Regions from separate parts of the Mesorhizobium sp. M1078 genome, predicted to be linked through region 3. Evidence: predicted binding sites of a transcription regulator. Region 3 holds the regulator's gene; each other region holds the start of a gene.
The links. The regulator PhoB, encoded in region 3, activates phosphate uptake and scavenging genes when phosphate is short. The targets are predictions, from matches to a motif close to TGTCATNNANCTGTCAT.
Positions count from the first base shown of each region.

Region 1: a site for PhoB is predicted at 1,954-1,970, ahead of NKH38_RS16850 (ceramide glucosyltransferase). Genes of this name have one in related genera too.
Region 2: a site for PhoB is predicted at 2,201-2,217, ahead of olsB (l-ornithine N(alpha)-acyltransferase). Genes of this name have one in related genera too.
Region 4: a site for PhoB is predicted at 2,157-2,173, ahead of ugpB (sn-glycerol-3-phosphate ABC transporter substrate-binding protein UgpB). Genes of this name have one in related genera too.

Region 1 covers NZ_JAMYMP010000011.1:136,258-139,995, reverse strand. The annotation lists gene NKH38_RS16855 (O-succinylhomoserine sulfhydrylase) at 1-690, shown strand, start outside; gene NKH38_RS16850 (ceramide glucosyltransferase) at 702-1,853, opposite strand; gene apaG (Co2+/Mg2+ efflux facilitator ApaG/CorD) at 2,075-2,467, shown strand; gene NKH38_RS16840 (Hsp33 family molecular chaperone) at 2,653-3,684, opposite strand.
Region 2 covers NZ_JAMYMP010000001.1:651,545-655,282, reverse strand. The annotation lists gene grpE (nucleotide exchange factor GrpE) at 1-352, shown strand, start outside; gene NKH38_RS03295 (trimeric intracellular cation channel family protein) at 476-1,108, shown strand; gene olsB (l-ornithine N(alpha)-acyltransferase) at 1,262-2,137, opposite strand; gene NKH38_RS03285 (response regulator) at 2,414-3,738, opposite strand, start outside.
Region 3 covers NZ_JAMYMP010000014.1:92,523-96,260, reverse strand. The annotation lists gene xylF (D-xylose ABC transporter substrate-binding protein) at 1-714, opposite strand, end outside; gene NKH38_RS19430 (ROK family protein) at 970-2,205, shown strand; gene phoB (phosphate regulon transcriptional regulator PhoB) at 2,236-2,925, opposite strand; gene phoU (phosphate signaling complex protein PhoU) at 2,942-3,646, opposite strand; gene pstB (phosphate ABC transporter ATP-binding protein PstB) at 3,688-3,738, opposite strand, start outside.
Region 4 covers NZ_JAMYMP010000032.1:30,500-34,237, reverse strand. The annotation lists gene ugpA (sn-glycerol-3-phosphate ABC transporter permease UgpA) at 1-713, opposite strand, end outside; gene ugpB (sn-glycerol-3-phosphate ABC transporter substrate-binding protein UgpB) at 784-2,094, opposite strand; gene NKH38_RS27205 (hypothetical protein) at 2,280-2,426, shown strand; gene NKH38_RS27200 (bifunctional diguanylate cyclase/phosphodiesterase) at 2,574-3,738, shown strand, end outside.

The DNA.
Region 1 (3,738 bases), on a different contig from region 3:
ATCGCAGCGGTGGCGGCGCTCGCCACCTCGATCGGCGCCAGGCTGATCGTCGACAATGTCTTTGCCACGCCCTTGCAGCAGAAGCCCTTGCAGCTCGGCGCCCATATCGTCGTCTACTCCGCGACCAAGCACATTGACGGCCAGGGACGCTGTCTCGGCGGCATCATCCTGTCGGACAAGAAATGGATCGACGAGAATTTGCACGACTATTTCCGCCACACCGGCCCGAGCCTGTCGCCGTTCAACGCCTGGACGCTGCTCAAGGGCCTGGAGACGCTGCCGGTTCGGGTGCGCCAGCAGACGGAAAGCGCGGCCAAGATCGCGGATTTCCTGGCAGGACGGCCGGAAATCGCCCGCGTCATCTATCCCGGCCGCGCCGACCACCCGCAGGCCGACATCGTCAAGAAGCAGATGACGGGCGGATCGACGCTGATCTGCCTCGACGTCAAGGGCGGCAAGCAGGCGGCCTTCGCCTTGCAGAACGCGCTCGACATCGTGCTGATCTCCAACAATCTCGGCGACGCCAAGAGCCTGATCACCCATCCGGCGACCACCACGCACAAGAACCTCAGCGACGAAGCTCGCGCCGAACTTGGCATCGGGCCGGGAACGCTCAGGCTGTCGGTCGGTCTTGAGGATACGGACGATCTGCTGGAGGACGTTGCGCAGGCGCTGAAGGCAGCCGGGTAGGCCGCGAGGCGTCACGCTCCCGACGAAACCTCTTCCAGTTCGGCCGTCTTGGTGCCGATGGTCATGGTGTTGCCGCGCCAGTCGACGGCGCCGCTCAGCCAGCCGCGCGCCCAGATGGCGGGAAGCATCATGTCGCGGACCATCATCGCCGGGACCATGCGCAGCGACAGATGCCAGCCCTTGGCCGCGGCCAGCGCGCATTCGGGAATGTAGGCCGCCGTCAGCACGGCCAACACCGTGGCCGGCAGGCTGATGCCGGCACTTGCGGCCGCCACCAGCGCCAACGCCAACGGCACGGCGACGCCGGTCAGGATCTCGGGTGCGAAAAACAGCGGGAAAGTGACGCGGCGCAACCGCGCCCAGCGCGCCTGACGCGACCAGATGTCGGCAAGTCGGCGCTGCCCCAGTGGTTGCTCGAAAGGCGAGGCAACGAGATTGACGCGCAGGCCCAGTCCGTTGACCAGCTTGGTTGCAGCAGCATCCTCGGCGATCTCGGCGGCCAGCGCGCGGATACCGCCACTGGTATCGAGCATCGGTTTGTTCCACAGCATGCTCTTGCCTTGGGCAAAGCCGAGACCGAGCGCCTCGCCGGCATATTGCCAGCGCGCCTGCAGCGTGTTGAGGAACGCGCATTCGACCTCGGCCCAAAAGCCATCCGGCCGAGAGCCGATCGGCGTCGAGCAGATAAGCCCGGTATTGGTCCGCCAGGCCGCCATCAGGTGCTGGACGTAATCCCTTGGCATCAGCACGTTGGAATCCGCCAGAATAACCCAATGATAGCGCGCCGCTTCCCAGCCCTTGACGCAGTTGTTGAGCTTCGGGTTGCTGCTGACGCGGTCGTCGCCGATCAGCAGCCGGGCCGGCACGTTGGGAAACAGGACGATCGCCCTGTTTATCAGTTTGACGACGGGATCGTCGGCGTGAGCGACGCAGAAGATCAGTTCGTAGCGCGGCCAGTCGAGCGAGAAGGCTCGCTGCAGCGTCTCTTGTGTGAACGGCTCCACGCCGCGCGACGGCACGACGATCGAGACCGGTGGCTGCTCGCCGGACGGCGGAGGGATAAGGCGACGCGCTTGCAGTTTCGACGAAGCAAGCAGGATGCTGGCGAGATTGGAAAGAAGCAAAGCGGAGGAAGCGAAGGCGGCTGTGAGAGCTAGTTCCATCGAGATCTGGTCACTCCGGAAAGGCCGCTCGCGGCTGCTTTGTCAGTCGACAGATGGGCCTTGAGTCGCCGGCAAGGTTTGCGCACACCAACATTGTCATGTGTCACTTAAATGACATTGTTTGTCGGCACTGCGCTTTGAGGCTGGCAGGACATGCCGCTCTGCGCGTATCAAACCGCATGGCGCGACAAATGTTCCCTGCTGCGCAACCGGAGCAGCCCATGTACCGCGCCGTCACGCGCAACATCGAAGTGCAGGTCAGACCGTTCTACCTGGAGGACCGCTCGGACCCGGCGGAGAACCGTTATGTCTGGGGCTACCAGGTGACGATCGACAACCAGTCGGACGATTTCGTGCAGCTTATGTCGCGTTACTGGCACATCACCGACGGCAGCGGCCGGATCGAGGAAGTGCGCGGCGCCGGCGTGGTCGGCGACCAGCCTGAGCTCAATCCCGGCGACAGCTATCAATACACGTCAGGCTGCCCGCTCTCGACGCCCTCCGGCTTCATGGTCGGCCACTACACCATGCGCAACAAAAAGGGCGAGACGTTCGACGTCGCTATTCCCGCGTTTTCGCTGGATCTGCCGGGGACCCGACGGACGGTGAATTAGGGGTTTTCTCCCCGTCACTATACGGGGAGAAATGCCCGGCAGGGCAATGAGGGGCAGCGCCAGAGTCATGAGGTTATCTTCCACGCACATGACCTAGGCTATGCGCGGCCATTCACCAAAGTTCGCGCTGCCCTCATCCGCCCTTCGGGCACCTTCTCCCCGTGAACGGGGAGAAGGAAGAGATGCTACTGAGTTGCAAACTCCGCCGGGTCGAAGTCGTACTGCTTCGAGCAGAACTCGCAGGCGACGTGGATGCCGCCATCTTCGGTGCTGTCCTTGATCTCCTGCGCGGAAAACCCCTCGAGGATGCCGCGTATCTTGTCCCTTGAGCAGGAACATTGGTCGGCGACCGGCACGCCGCCGAAGACGCGCACGCCATGTTCGTGGAACAGCCTGTAGAGCAGCCGCTCGGCGCCGATGGTCGGGTCGATCAGCTCGGTCGGCTCGATGGTGCCGAGCAGCGCCACCAGCTCGCGCCACGAATTGTCGGCCGGCTCCTGCGTCACGTCACGCGGATCGCCGTCGCCGCCCGAAATGTCGGGCACGCGCATGCGCTCGGGTGACTGCGGCAGGAACTGCGCCAGGATGCCGCCGGCGCGCCACTGCTCACGAGCGCCGCCGGGACCTGGCGTCAGCAGCTTGGCCACCGACAGCCTGAGGTCGGTCGGGATCTGCTCCGACTGGCGGAAATAGGTGCGCGCGGCGTCTTCCAGCGTCTCGCCGTCGAGCTGGACGATGCCCTGATAGCGCTGCGTGTGCGCGCCCTGGTCGATGGTCAGCGCCAAAACGCCGCTGCCCAGCAGCGTCTGCTGCGAGGTCTGGCCTCCGGCCACCAGGGCCTCCAGCCGGTCGGCGTCGAAACGCGCATAGGCGCGCAATGCCGAAGGCGTGGAGAAATCCGCGACCAGCATGTCGACCGGCCCGTCGGTGCGGGTCTGCAGGATGAACTTGCCTTCGAATTTGAGCGAGGTGCCGAGCAGCACCGTCAGCACACAGGCTTCCGCGAGCAGGCGGGCGACCGGCTCGGGATAGTCGTGACGGTTGAGGATGGCGTCGAGCATCGGCCCGAGTTGCACGGTGCGGCCGCGCACGTCGAGCGGGCCGACCTCGAAGGGTACGACATGATCGTCGCCGGCATAGCCGAACTCGCCGAGTTTGGGGTGATGTTCAGTCACTTGATGCGTTTCCAACATGACAAAGCTCCAGGGCGCGGCCATGCGGCCCGGAGGGGTGCATGCGTCCAAACGCGCTTGATTTGCGTGATGCGGCGC
Region 2 (3,738 bases), on a different contig from region 3:
TATCCCCGCCGAGGCGAAAGCGGCCGGAGATGCCGGCTTCAAGGCGCTGATCGACGGCGTCGAGATCACCGAGCGCGCCATGCTGTCGACGCTGGAACGGCATGGGGTGAAGAAGCTCGAACCGGAAGGTGAGAAGTTCGACCCGAATTTCCACCAGGCGATGTTCGAAGTGCCCAATCCCGATGTGCCGGCCAACACGGTCGTCCAGGTCGTGCAGCCGGGCTATTCGATCGGCGAGCGCGTGCTGCGGCCGGCCATGGTCGGGGTCGCCAAGGGCGGCCCCAAGATCGCGGCCACCGAAGCGCCGGTCGAGCCGGGGCCGGTGAACGAGCAGGCCGAGAAGGATGCGTGAGTAGGGAATAGGCAGTAGGGAATAGGGAATAGGGAATAGGGAATAGGGAATAGGCAGGCGTATCAATCGCGCGGCTTCGTGTTCATACTTTCCCTAATTCCCAATCCCTACTACCTCATGTCCCTGACACCCATCGACCTCCTCGACTATGCCGGCGTCGCCGTCTTTGCCGCGACCGGGGCGTTGGCGGCTTCGCGCAAGCAGCTCGACATTATCGGCTTCCTGTTTCTGGCCAGCGTCACCGGCATTGGCGGCGGCACGCTTCGCGACGTCATCCTCAACCTGCCCGTCTTTTGGGTCGCCAACTCCGGCTATGTGCTGGTTTGCGCGGCGGTTGCGGTGCTGGTCTTCTTCATCGCTCACCGCGTCGAATCCCGCTGGAAATGGCTGCTCTGGCTCGACGCCATCGGATTGGCGGCCTTTTCGGTAATGGGCGCGGCCAAGGGGCTGGCCATCACCGGCTCGCCGGTCGTCTCCGTTGTTATGGGCGTGCTGACCGCTACGTTCGGCGGCATCCTGCGCGATCTGCTGGCCAGCGAGCCATCGGTGCTGCTCAGGCCCGAAATCTACGTCACCGCCGCACTCGCGGGCGCCGGCCTCTACACACTTGGCGATCTTGCCGGCCTGCCGCCGCTCGCCTCGGATATCGCCGGCTTCGTCGCGGCTTTCCTGGTGCGCGGCGGCGCGCTGAAATTCGGCTGGACCTTTCCGTCCTACAAGAGCCGCCCGGGACGGCGACCGGAGGATATTCCGTAGGGAGAGGGATTAGGGAATAGGGAATAGGGAATAGGGAATAGGGAATAGGGAATAGGGAATAGAATAGTCGGTAGTCAGCATTCGCGGCAGCCTTCACTACTGCCTACTGCCTACTGCCTACTGCCTACTGCCTACTGCCTACTGCCTACTGCCTCACGCCGCAAAGCGCTGCGCTTCCCCGCCATAATAGTTGACGTAGCGGGCGCCGATTTCCTTGACCGGCATCACCACGAACACATCGACGGTGGAGAACTCACGGTCGATGACGCAGCCGTCGCCGATGCGGGCGCCGACGCGCAGATAGCCCTTGACCAACGGCGGCATGGCCGCAATCGCCGCCTTGGCGTTGACCGCCTCGATCGGCATCAGGTCCATCGAGCAATAGCGCCCGGAGACCGCCCGCACATCCCAGGCGGAGTTGGTCCGGCAGTGATGGGCAAGGTAGGTGAGCGCCTCGGCATGCGCAGCCGGCACCGTGCCAGGGAACGAGGCACAACCGGTCATCACGCCGATCTCATAGTGGTTGATGTAGGCCCAGATGCCTTGCCACAGCGCCTCGATGGTGCGCTTCGAGCGGTATTCCGGCAGCACGCAGGAGCGGCCGAGCTCAAGGAAGCGCTGGCCAGGATGGCGGGCGATCAGCTTGGTCAGTTCGAACTCGCCTTCGGAATAGAAGCCGCCGGCGGTCGCGGCAATCTCTTGCCGCAGCAGGCGGTAAGTGCCGACGATGCGGCGATGCTCGGGGCCGGAGATCGAAGTGTCCAGCACGAGGAGATGGTCGCACAGCGGGTCGAAGCGGTCGGCGTCGCGCCGGTCCTGCGCCTGGAACAGGTCCTTCCTGGCGCCAAGCTCGTCATAAAACACCCGGTAGCGCACTTCCTGGGCGGCGGCGATTTCGGCCTCATTGCGGGCAAGCCGCACTTCGAGATTGCCGATACGGCCCAGCGGTGCGCCTGTTGCGACGGCATCGGCGTTCCGCGCGGCGAGCAAAGCGCCGCCTGCGCTGGGCCGAGTGTCACATTCCGGCATAACTGTATGCACGAGTGATTCTCCTTCGAGCCATCCCTCTTGGCACGGGGATACGGTGTAGGTGCAACAGGATTGTGACAGTACCGTGATACGGCGCGACGGGCAATACTTCGTCGGCTGGCGAAAACCCTCATTCGGCTACCTACGTGACGCGAGGATTGCGCCAGCGTCGCCTTGAAGCGCGTCGCGCTGGGACGATTCACGCGACGCGCTTCAAGTCTTTGTTTTGTGCATGTCGTCTTCTCAAAACCGGGGCCACTTTTGAGCGACATGAATTCAGGCGGCCACCTGGCCCTCGACGGCATGGACCAGCGCGTCGGGATCGAGCGGCTTGGTGACAAAGCCGCTGGCGCCATGGGCGAGCACGGTGTGGCGGGTCTTTTCCTGGCTGTCGGCCGAAAGCACCATGATCGGAACCGGCGGCACAGCCATTTCCTCCTCGTGGCGGCGGATGGCGGCGATCGCGTCCAGCCCGTCCATAACCGGCATGTGCAAATCCATCAGCACCACATCGAAGCGATTTTTCAGCCCGGCTTCGGTCACCGCCTCGACCGCGGCCTTGCCATTGCCGACCACTTTCACGCGATGTCCCGCCTTCAAAAGCGTGGCGCGGGCAAGCATGGCGTTGATGTCGTTGTCTTCGGCGATCAGCACCGACAAACCTTGCTGGCGCCCGCCATGGGCACGAAGCGAGGACGAGCCGGTCTTTTCCGGCTTGGGCGGCGGCAAGGCAGGGGCATGACTGGTCAGCAGCACGCGCAGCAGGGTTTCGCCGCGCACCGGCCTCGCCAGGAAGGTGGCGTAGCCGTTGGTGCGGAATTCGCCAAGCATGCCGCGGTCGGTCGGCGCGATCAGCGTGATCGCCTCGCAATCGGCAAAGCCACTCTGGCGCAGCCGCTTGAGCAGTCTGCCGTCGCCGTCCTCCAGGGCCGCGTCGATCAACAGCACATCGCAATGTTCGGCGAAGGGCGTCGCCTGGGAAGCGGTTGCGGCGACGTGGACGGCGCCGCCATGGACGCGGATGGTGCGGGCGATGGCGTCGGCCTCGACGGCGTTCTTCGACACGATCACGGCGCGCCGGCCGGCCAGGATGTTCTGCCGGTTCTGCGGTGCCTCGGTTGCTCCTGCGGCCGGGATCTCGAAGACGAATTCCGATCCCTCGCCAAGCCGGCTCGACACCGAAATGGCACCGCCCATGGCGGCGACCAGGCGCCTCGATATGGCCAGACCGAGGCCGGCGCCGCCATGGGTGCGGGTCGAGGTGCCGTCGGACTGTTCGAACTCCTCGAAGATGCGCCCCATATCCTCTTCGCGCAGGCCAGGGCCGGTGTCGGCGACGGTGAAGCAGATGCGGTCGCTGGTCTCGGTGCGGGCCCGTGCAACAGAAACCAGCACGCCGCCGGTGTCGGTGAACTTGATCGCATTGCCGATCAGGTTGAGCAGCACCTGCCTGACTCTTCCCGGATCGGCCATGATCATCTGTGGCACGTCGGGCTCGACATGACAGCCGAGGCCGATGTTCTTGGCGAAGGCTTTCGCCGCCATCAGTTCGATGATGTTGTCGGCGATTTCGCGCAGCGATGTCGGCTGCGGCTCCGGGT
Region 3 (3,738 bases):
CGTTCCGGCAAGGCCCTGCGCCGTCAGCGCGGCGACAACGCCGCCGGCTGTGCCGTCATTGGCCGCAACCACGGCATCGACCTTGTTGTCATTGGCGGTCAGGAACTGTTCCATGTTCTTCTGGGCATTGGCCGGCAGCCAGCCATCGGTATAGGCCTCGCCGACATTCTTGATCTTGCCCGAGTCGATGGCTTCCTTGAGCACTTCCATCGAGCCCGAGAACAGGAAATCGGCATTCGGATCCGAGCCAGAGCCCTTGATGAAGACATAGTTGCCCTCGGGCTTCGCCTTGAACACTTCGCGGGCCTGCATGCGGCCGACTTCCTTGTTGTCGAAGGTCAGGTAGAAGACGTCCTTGTTCTCGATCAGGCGGTCATAGCCGACGACCGGAATGCCTTCGTCCAGCGCCTTCTGCACCGCCGGGCCGATGGCCGAGGCGTCCTGCGCCAGGATGATCAGCGAGTTGGCGCCCTGCGAGATCAGGCTTTCGACGTCGGTCAGCTGCTTGCCGGGATTGGACTGCGCGTCGGCGGAAATGTACTTGTCGCCGGCAGCCTCGATCGCCGTTTTCATCGCCGCCTCGTCGATCTTCCAGCGCTCTTCCTGGAAGTTCGACCACGACACGCCGATGACCTTGTCCTTCGCCTGCGCGACCGAGACCAGCGCCAGCGACATGGCGACGCCCGCCAGCATGGCGGCTGCAAATCTGTTCATTATAACCCTCCCTGCGCCGCGCACGGCGCGACAAAACCGGCCCGAAGGCCTGCACACAGAGGCTCCATTTTTTCGAGCCTCGAAAAAACACTGGTTCAATGATAAAGCGCTGTCAACATGGTTTCTGATGGCCTTGCCGAATTTTTTCGAGCTCCGCAATAAACAATGACAGGGCTGCCGGCGTCTGCCAATATTTGGCTGGTGCCGTCGAACGCCTTCACTATCATGAGGCGCGAGGAGGCCGGGAGGAAACAAATGTCGGTTGGAATCCGCCACGACGATCTGCGCCGTCGCAACCGCGCGATGGTGATTTCGGCCGTGCGCCGGGCCGGCCAGCCGTCGCGGACCGAGATTGCGGCGACCACCGGCCTCAGCCATTCGACCATATCGGCAATCTCGTCTGATCTGATTCAAGAAGGCATCCTGATTGAAGGCAAGCCTGGCGAGACCGGCTCGCTGAAACGCGGCCGGCCGCAGGTCGGCCTTGGCCTCAATCCGGAAGCGGCGGCGGTGATGACCGTGGTGCTGTCGCTGAACTTCCTCTCCGTCACCGTCATCGACTATGCCGGCCAGGTGGTCGCGGAAGAACAGCGCCGGCTCGACACGCTGACCATGCCGCGCGACGAACTGATCGGCGAATGCGTAGCAATCGTCCGGCGGCGTCTCGAGGACCCGGACCTGGACGTCCAGAGCATCGCCCGCATTGCCATGGGCATCCAGGGCATCACCGATTCGCAGGCGCGGGCCATGCTGTGGTCGCCAATCACGCCACTGACCGACATTGCCTTCGCCGACATGTTGGAAGCGGAATTCGGCATTCCGGCCACCATGGAGAACGACTGCAATATGATGGCGGTGGCGCTGCAATGGCGCCAGCCCGAGCGCTACCGCGACAATTTTATCGCCATCCTCTTGTCGCACGGCATCGGCATGGGACTGGTGCTGAAAGGCGAACTTTTCACCGGCACCCATTCCTCGGGCGGCGAGTTCGGCCACATGATCCACCGTCCGGGCGGCGCGCTCTGCCGCTGCGGGCGGCGCGGCTGCGTCGAGGCCTATGCCGGAAACTACGCCATCTGGCGCAGCGCCAAAATGATGGGCGAGGATGCCGAGCCGGTCGATATCGGCGACGCTGATATGCGCGCACTCGCCGCGCGCGCCCGCGAAACCGACGGCCCGGAGCGCGAAGCCTATCGCAAGGCCGGCGAGGCGCTCGGCTTCGGCCTCGGCAGCCTGTTTGCGCTGATCGATCCGGCACCCGTCGCCATGGTAGGCGTCAGCGCCGCCGCCTTCGACTTGATCGAACCGGCATTGCGCGAAGCGATCGCCCAGACCGCCGGCGGCCAGCACTCGAAATCGATCTCCTTCGACACCGAGCCCAACGAGCTGCCGCTGATCCGCGAAGGCTGTGCCATGCGCGCGCTCGGCTTCGTCGATCAGGAGATTTTCGCGCCGGGCATTCAGGCCAAATCCGGCAAGCATGTCGTCTGAATGGCCGGCAACGGCGCGACGCGCAGCATCCTAGTCTTCCCTGATCGCGTAGCCGGCGCCGCGAATGGTACGGATGACATCCGGCATGCGGCCGTTGTTGACCGCTTTGCGTAAGCGCCCGACATGGACGTCGACGGTTCGCTCGTCGATATAGATCGTCTCGCCCCAGACATTGTCGAGCAGTTGGCTGCGCGAGAACACGCGGCCGGGATGGCGCATCATGAATTCGAGCAGCCGGAACTCGGTCGGTCCGAGCCTGATCTCGCTCTTCTTGCGGTAGACACGGTGCGACTCGCGGTCGAGCACGATGTCGCCGACCTTGAGCACGCTGGACAGCACTTCCGGCTTGGCCCGGCGCAGCAGCGCCCTCACGCGCGCCATGAACTCCGGCGTCGAGAATGGCTTGACCAGATAGTCGTCGGCGCCGGTGGACAGGCCGCGCACGCGATCGCTTTCCTCACCGCGCGCGGTCAGCATGATGATCGGCAGCCGCTCGGTTTCGGGCCGCACTCTAAGGCGCCGGCAGAGCTCGATGCCGGAAACAGCGGGCACCATCCAGTCGAGCACCAGGAGATCGGGCACGTTTTCCTGCAGGCGGATCTCGGCCTCGTCGCCGCGTGTCACCACCTCGACGTGATAGCCTTCGGATTCGAGGTTGTAGCGGAGGAGCACGCCTAGCGGCTCCTCGTCCTCCACGACCATGATGCGTGGCGCGATCATCGGCAGTTCACCCTCATCAGGCCGGCATGGCCATCGCCGTCTCGTCCTGCTTCGGACGATTGGCGGGCAGTTGCTGGCCGGTCAGCACATAATACGCATTTTCGGCGATGTTGGTGACATGATCGCCGATGCGCTCAAGATTCTTGGCGCAGAACAAGAGATGCGTGCAGGCGGTGATGTTGCGAGGGTCTTCCATCATGTAGGTCAAGAGCTCACGAAACACAGACGTGTATTTGACGTCGATGCGCTCGTCGTCATTCCTGAGTTTTGCAAGCGCTGCCGCATCGGTGGCGGCATATTCCTCGACGACGCCTTGCACCTGGATCAGCACCAGCTGCGCCATGGCGTCGATGGAGTGCGAGAGGTCGCGCGGCGTGACGCTCAAGCCCACGGTGCCGACGCGTTTGGCGATGTTCTTGGCGAGGTCGCCGATGCGCTCGAGGTCGCCCGCCATGCGGATCGAGCCGACCACGGCACGCAGATCGTTGGCCATCGGCTGACGCTTGGCGATCAGCGTGATGGCGCGGTCGTCCAGTTCGCGCTGGCGCGCATCCATGATGGCGTCGTCGGAAACGACACGCTGTGCCAGCGCATTGTCCGAATTGAGCAGCGCCCTGGTCGAGCCGCTGACCATCGAGCCTGCCAGATCGCCCATGTCGCGGATCAGCTTGCTGATCTGCCCGAGCTCTTCATCGAAGGAGGCGACGGTATGTTCACCCATGATCTTGGTCCTCGTGCCTGAAAATTCACCCGCCGGACGGCTCAGCCGAAGCGGCCGGTAATGTAGTCCTGGGTGCGCTTGTCGTCGGGGTT
Region 4 (3,738 bases), on a different contig from region 3:
CCGGTGACGGCATGAACGATACCGAAAGTGTCGAACAGCGCATAGACAGTGTTGACGACCAGCAGGAAGAAGGTCGTCGGTGCGAGCAGCGGGAAGACGATGGTCCAGAAGCGCTTCGTCTCCCCGGCGCCGTCCATGGCCGCCGCCTCTATCAACGTCTTCGGCACCGCCTGCAGCCCGGCGACGAAGAACAGGAAATTGTAGCTGATCTGCTTCCAGGCAGCCGCAGATACCAGCAGGATCATGGCTTGGTTTCCGTTAAGCAAGGGATCCCAGGCGATGCCGAGACCTCTCAAGGCGTAGGCCAGCGAACCGATCGAGGGGTTGAACAGAAACAGCCACAACATGCCGGCAATCGCCGGCGCCACCGCATACGGCCAGATCAGCAGCGTGCGATAAAGGCCTTTGCCGCGCACCACCTTCTCGGCCATGACGGCAAGCAACAGGGCCACACCCATGGCGACCATCGCGGTCGCCAGAGAGAACACCAGCGTAACTTTGATCGAGTTGAGGTAGGCCGGGTCGGCCAGCACCTTGCGAAAATTGGCGAGCCCGACGAACTTGCTCTTCAGCCCGAACGGGTCTTCCCTAAGCATCGACTGGTAGAGCGCCTGCCCGGTCGGCCAGTAGAAAAAGATCAGCGTAATGGCGAGTTGCGGCGCCACCAGCAGGTAAGGCAGGGTCTTGTTGGGAAAGACGACGCGTGGAGACAGGGTGATTCCCTCGCTATTCAGGAAATCGTCCACGCGGGTCCGCGTGGACGAGGTTCAACTGACAATCGCTTCAGTTTCCGATCGCTTCCTGAATCGCCTTGTTGCCGCGTGCGACCGCGTTGTCGAGCGCCTGCTGCGCAGTCTGCTGGCCGGCCAGCATCTTCTCGAACTCCTCATTCTCGATGTCGCGCACCTGCGGCAGGTTGACGAGGCGCACGCCCTTCGAGTTCTCGGTCGGCGCCTTGCCCAGCATCTGCAGGATCGGCGTCTCACGGCCCGGGTTCTTGTCATAGAAGCCGGACTTCTTGGTCGCCTCATAGGCAGCGAGCGTCACCGGCAGATAACCCGACTTCTGATGCAGATACTCCTGCACTTCGGTCTTGGACAGGTAGGAGAAGAACGCCGCGACGCCCTTGTATTCCTCGTCCGATTTGTTGCCGAACACCCACAGGCTGGCGCCGCCCGGCGTGGTGTTCTGGGGCGCGCCCTTGGCGTCACTATCATAGGGAAGCTGGCCGATGCCGTAGTTCATGCCCGACTTGACGATGTCACCGAGCCCCCCCGACGATTCGGTGAAGATGCCGCATTCTCCGGCAAGGAAGATCTGCTTGGCTTCGGAGGTACGGCCGCCATATTTGAAGGTGCCGTCCTTGGCCAGGTCGGCGAGCGCCTGGAAATGATCGACGAAGATCGGCGCATTGATCTTGAGCTCGACGTCGGTTCCGGCAAGTCCGTTCTGGTTGGTGCCATAGGAAACGTCATTCCAGGCAGCGAAGGCCTCAAGGTGGATCCAGGTCAACCAGGTCGAGGTATAGCCGCAGGAAGCGGCGCCGCTCGCCTTGATCTTCTTGGCGGCTTCCCACACCTCGTTCCAGGTCTTTGGCGGGTTGTTCACATCAAGCCCGGCCTTCTGGAAGATATCCTTGTTGTAGTAGAGGATGGGCGACGAGGAATTATAGGGGAAGGACAGCATGGTCCCGTCCGGCTTCGAATAGTAGCCGACGATGCCGGGCAAATACTGGCTCTTGTCGAAGGTCACGCCGGCGCTGGTCAGCACATCGGCCACCGGCTTGATCGCACCTTCGGCGGCCATCATGACGCCGGTACCCACGTCGAACACCTGGATGATGTCGGGCGCTTGCCCCGCACGAAAGGCAGCGATGCCGGCATTCAGCGTTTCGGGATAGGTGCCCTTGAAAACAGGGAGAATTTCATAGTCGCTCTGGCTGGCATTGAAATCCTTGGCGATCTTGTCGACCACCTCGGCATTGGCGCCGGTCATTGCATGCCACCAACTGATCTGGGTGGCGGCGAAGGCGGAGGTGGTGGAAAGCAGGGTCAAGGTGGCGGCAACACCGGCCGCAAAGCCGAACAACTTCATGTTTCATCTCCCGTTTGTCATTGGCGAAAGGGGCGCTCCCGCGAACGCAATATGTGTCGCTGATGACAATCGGACAACGGATTTGTTGCTGTTTCGTGAATTTCATACCCGGCTAACTTCGCGCCCCCTCGCCTTGCAACGAGGACAGAGAGAAATGCCAAGCCGGCTCAGCGATAGAATGGGGCATGGTGGGCCTGCAAGGATCGCCGACCGCCCAGCGATGCGTGAAGGGCCCGCGTGACAGCGCCACGCACCTGCACCGTGCGGCCGCCAAACCGGCGCTCGGCCAGATCGAGATCGGCCGAGCGGCATCGCGCCAGGCGCTGCTGTAACCGTGCGTCTGGAATGAGACAGGATCGCCGCAACGTACAACCCGAAAAACCCGCTGTAGTTGTAGTTCGCATAACCGATTCTTCGTCAAGCGTGGCATACTAATCAAGTGGACGGCTTGATTGCTGTGGGAGAGCAGGTGGGGCGAGATGCTGACGGTCTATAATTGTATCGTGCATGAGCACGATCTGAGACTGGTCGCACTGGCAGCGCTCATTTGCGGTATTTCTTCCTTCTCGGCGGTCAACCTGCTTCGCCATGTCGACCGCTCGAGCGAGCGCAACCGCTATACCTGGCTGATGATAGCAGCCACTTCTACCGGCTTCGGTATCTGGGCGACGCATTTCATCGCAATGCTTGCCTTTTCTCCCGGAATCCCCAACGCCTACAATACGGAAATGTCTGCGCTTTCGCTCGCCGGTTCCGTCGCCCTGACCGCTGCGGGCATGTGGATCGCCACCTTGCGCCGGGGCATCGACTACCCTCTGGTCGGCGGCGCGGTCCTCGGCGCTGGTATCGCCGCCATGCACTATATCGGCATGGCCGCCTTCGAGGTCGAAGGGCGCATCGTCTGGAACCCGCTGCTGGTCGGCGTCTCGGTGCTGACAGGCGTCACCCTCGCCGCGCTGGCGCTGCTGGTCGTGTTGCGACGGCCGTCCATGCAGGCCACAATCGCCGCCGCCATCCTGTTGACGCTGGCGATCTGCAGCCTGCACTTCATCGCCATGGGCGCGGTGTCGATCTTCCCGGACTCCTCCATCGAGATATCGCAGTTCACGGTCGAACCGGTGTCGCAGGCCTTCGCCGCCGCTGCAGTCAGCATGGCTATCCTGGTGCTTTCAGCCGCAGCATTGTGGATCGACCTTCGCTTCCGGCGTCACAAGCTCGAGGCCGAGCGCATGCACGGCCTCGCCAACGCCGCCGTCGAGGGGCTGATCGTCTGCGACGGCGCCCGCATCGTCAGCGCCAATGACAGCATCGCGGCACTCACCGGCATTGCGCCGGAAGTGCTGAACGCGATGCTGCTTGGCGACCTCTTCGGCGAACGCACCGCGGCCGGCATGTCCGACTGCAGCGGACAGGCACAGGAAGCCGAACTCAGAGCCCATGACGGCGCCACCATCCCCGTCGAACTTATCGCCAGAAGCATCGACTATTGCGGCAAGCGGCACAGCGTGGTCGCCGTGCGCGACATCCGCGAACGCAGGAAGGCCGAGCAGGAGATCCTGCGCCTCGCCCATTTCGACCCGCTGACCGGGCTCCCCAACCGCCGCAGTTTCTCCGGCCGGCTCGAGGCCGAAATTGCCGCAATGG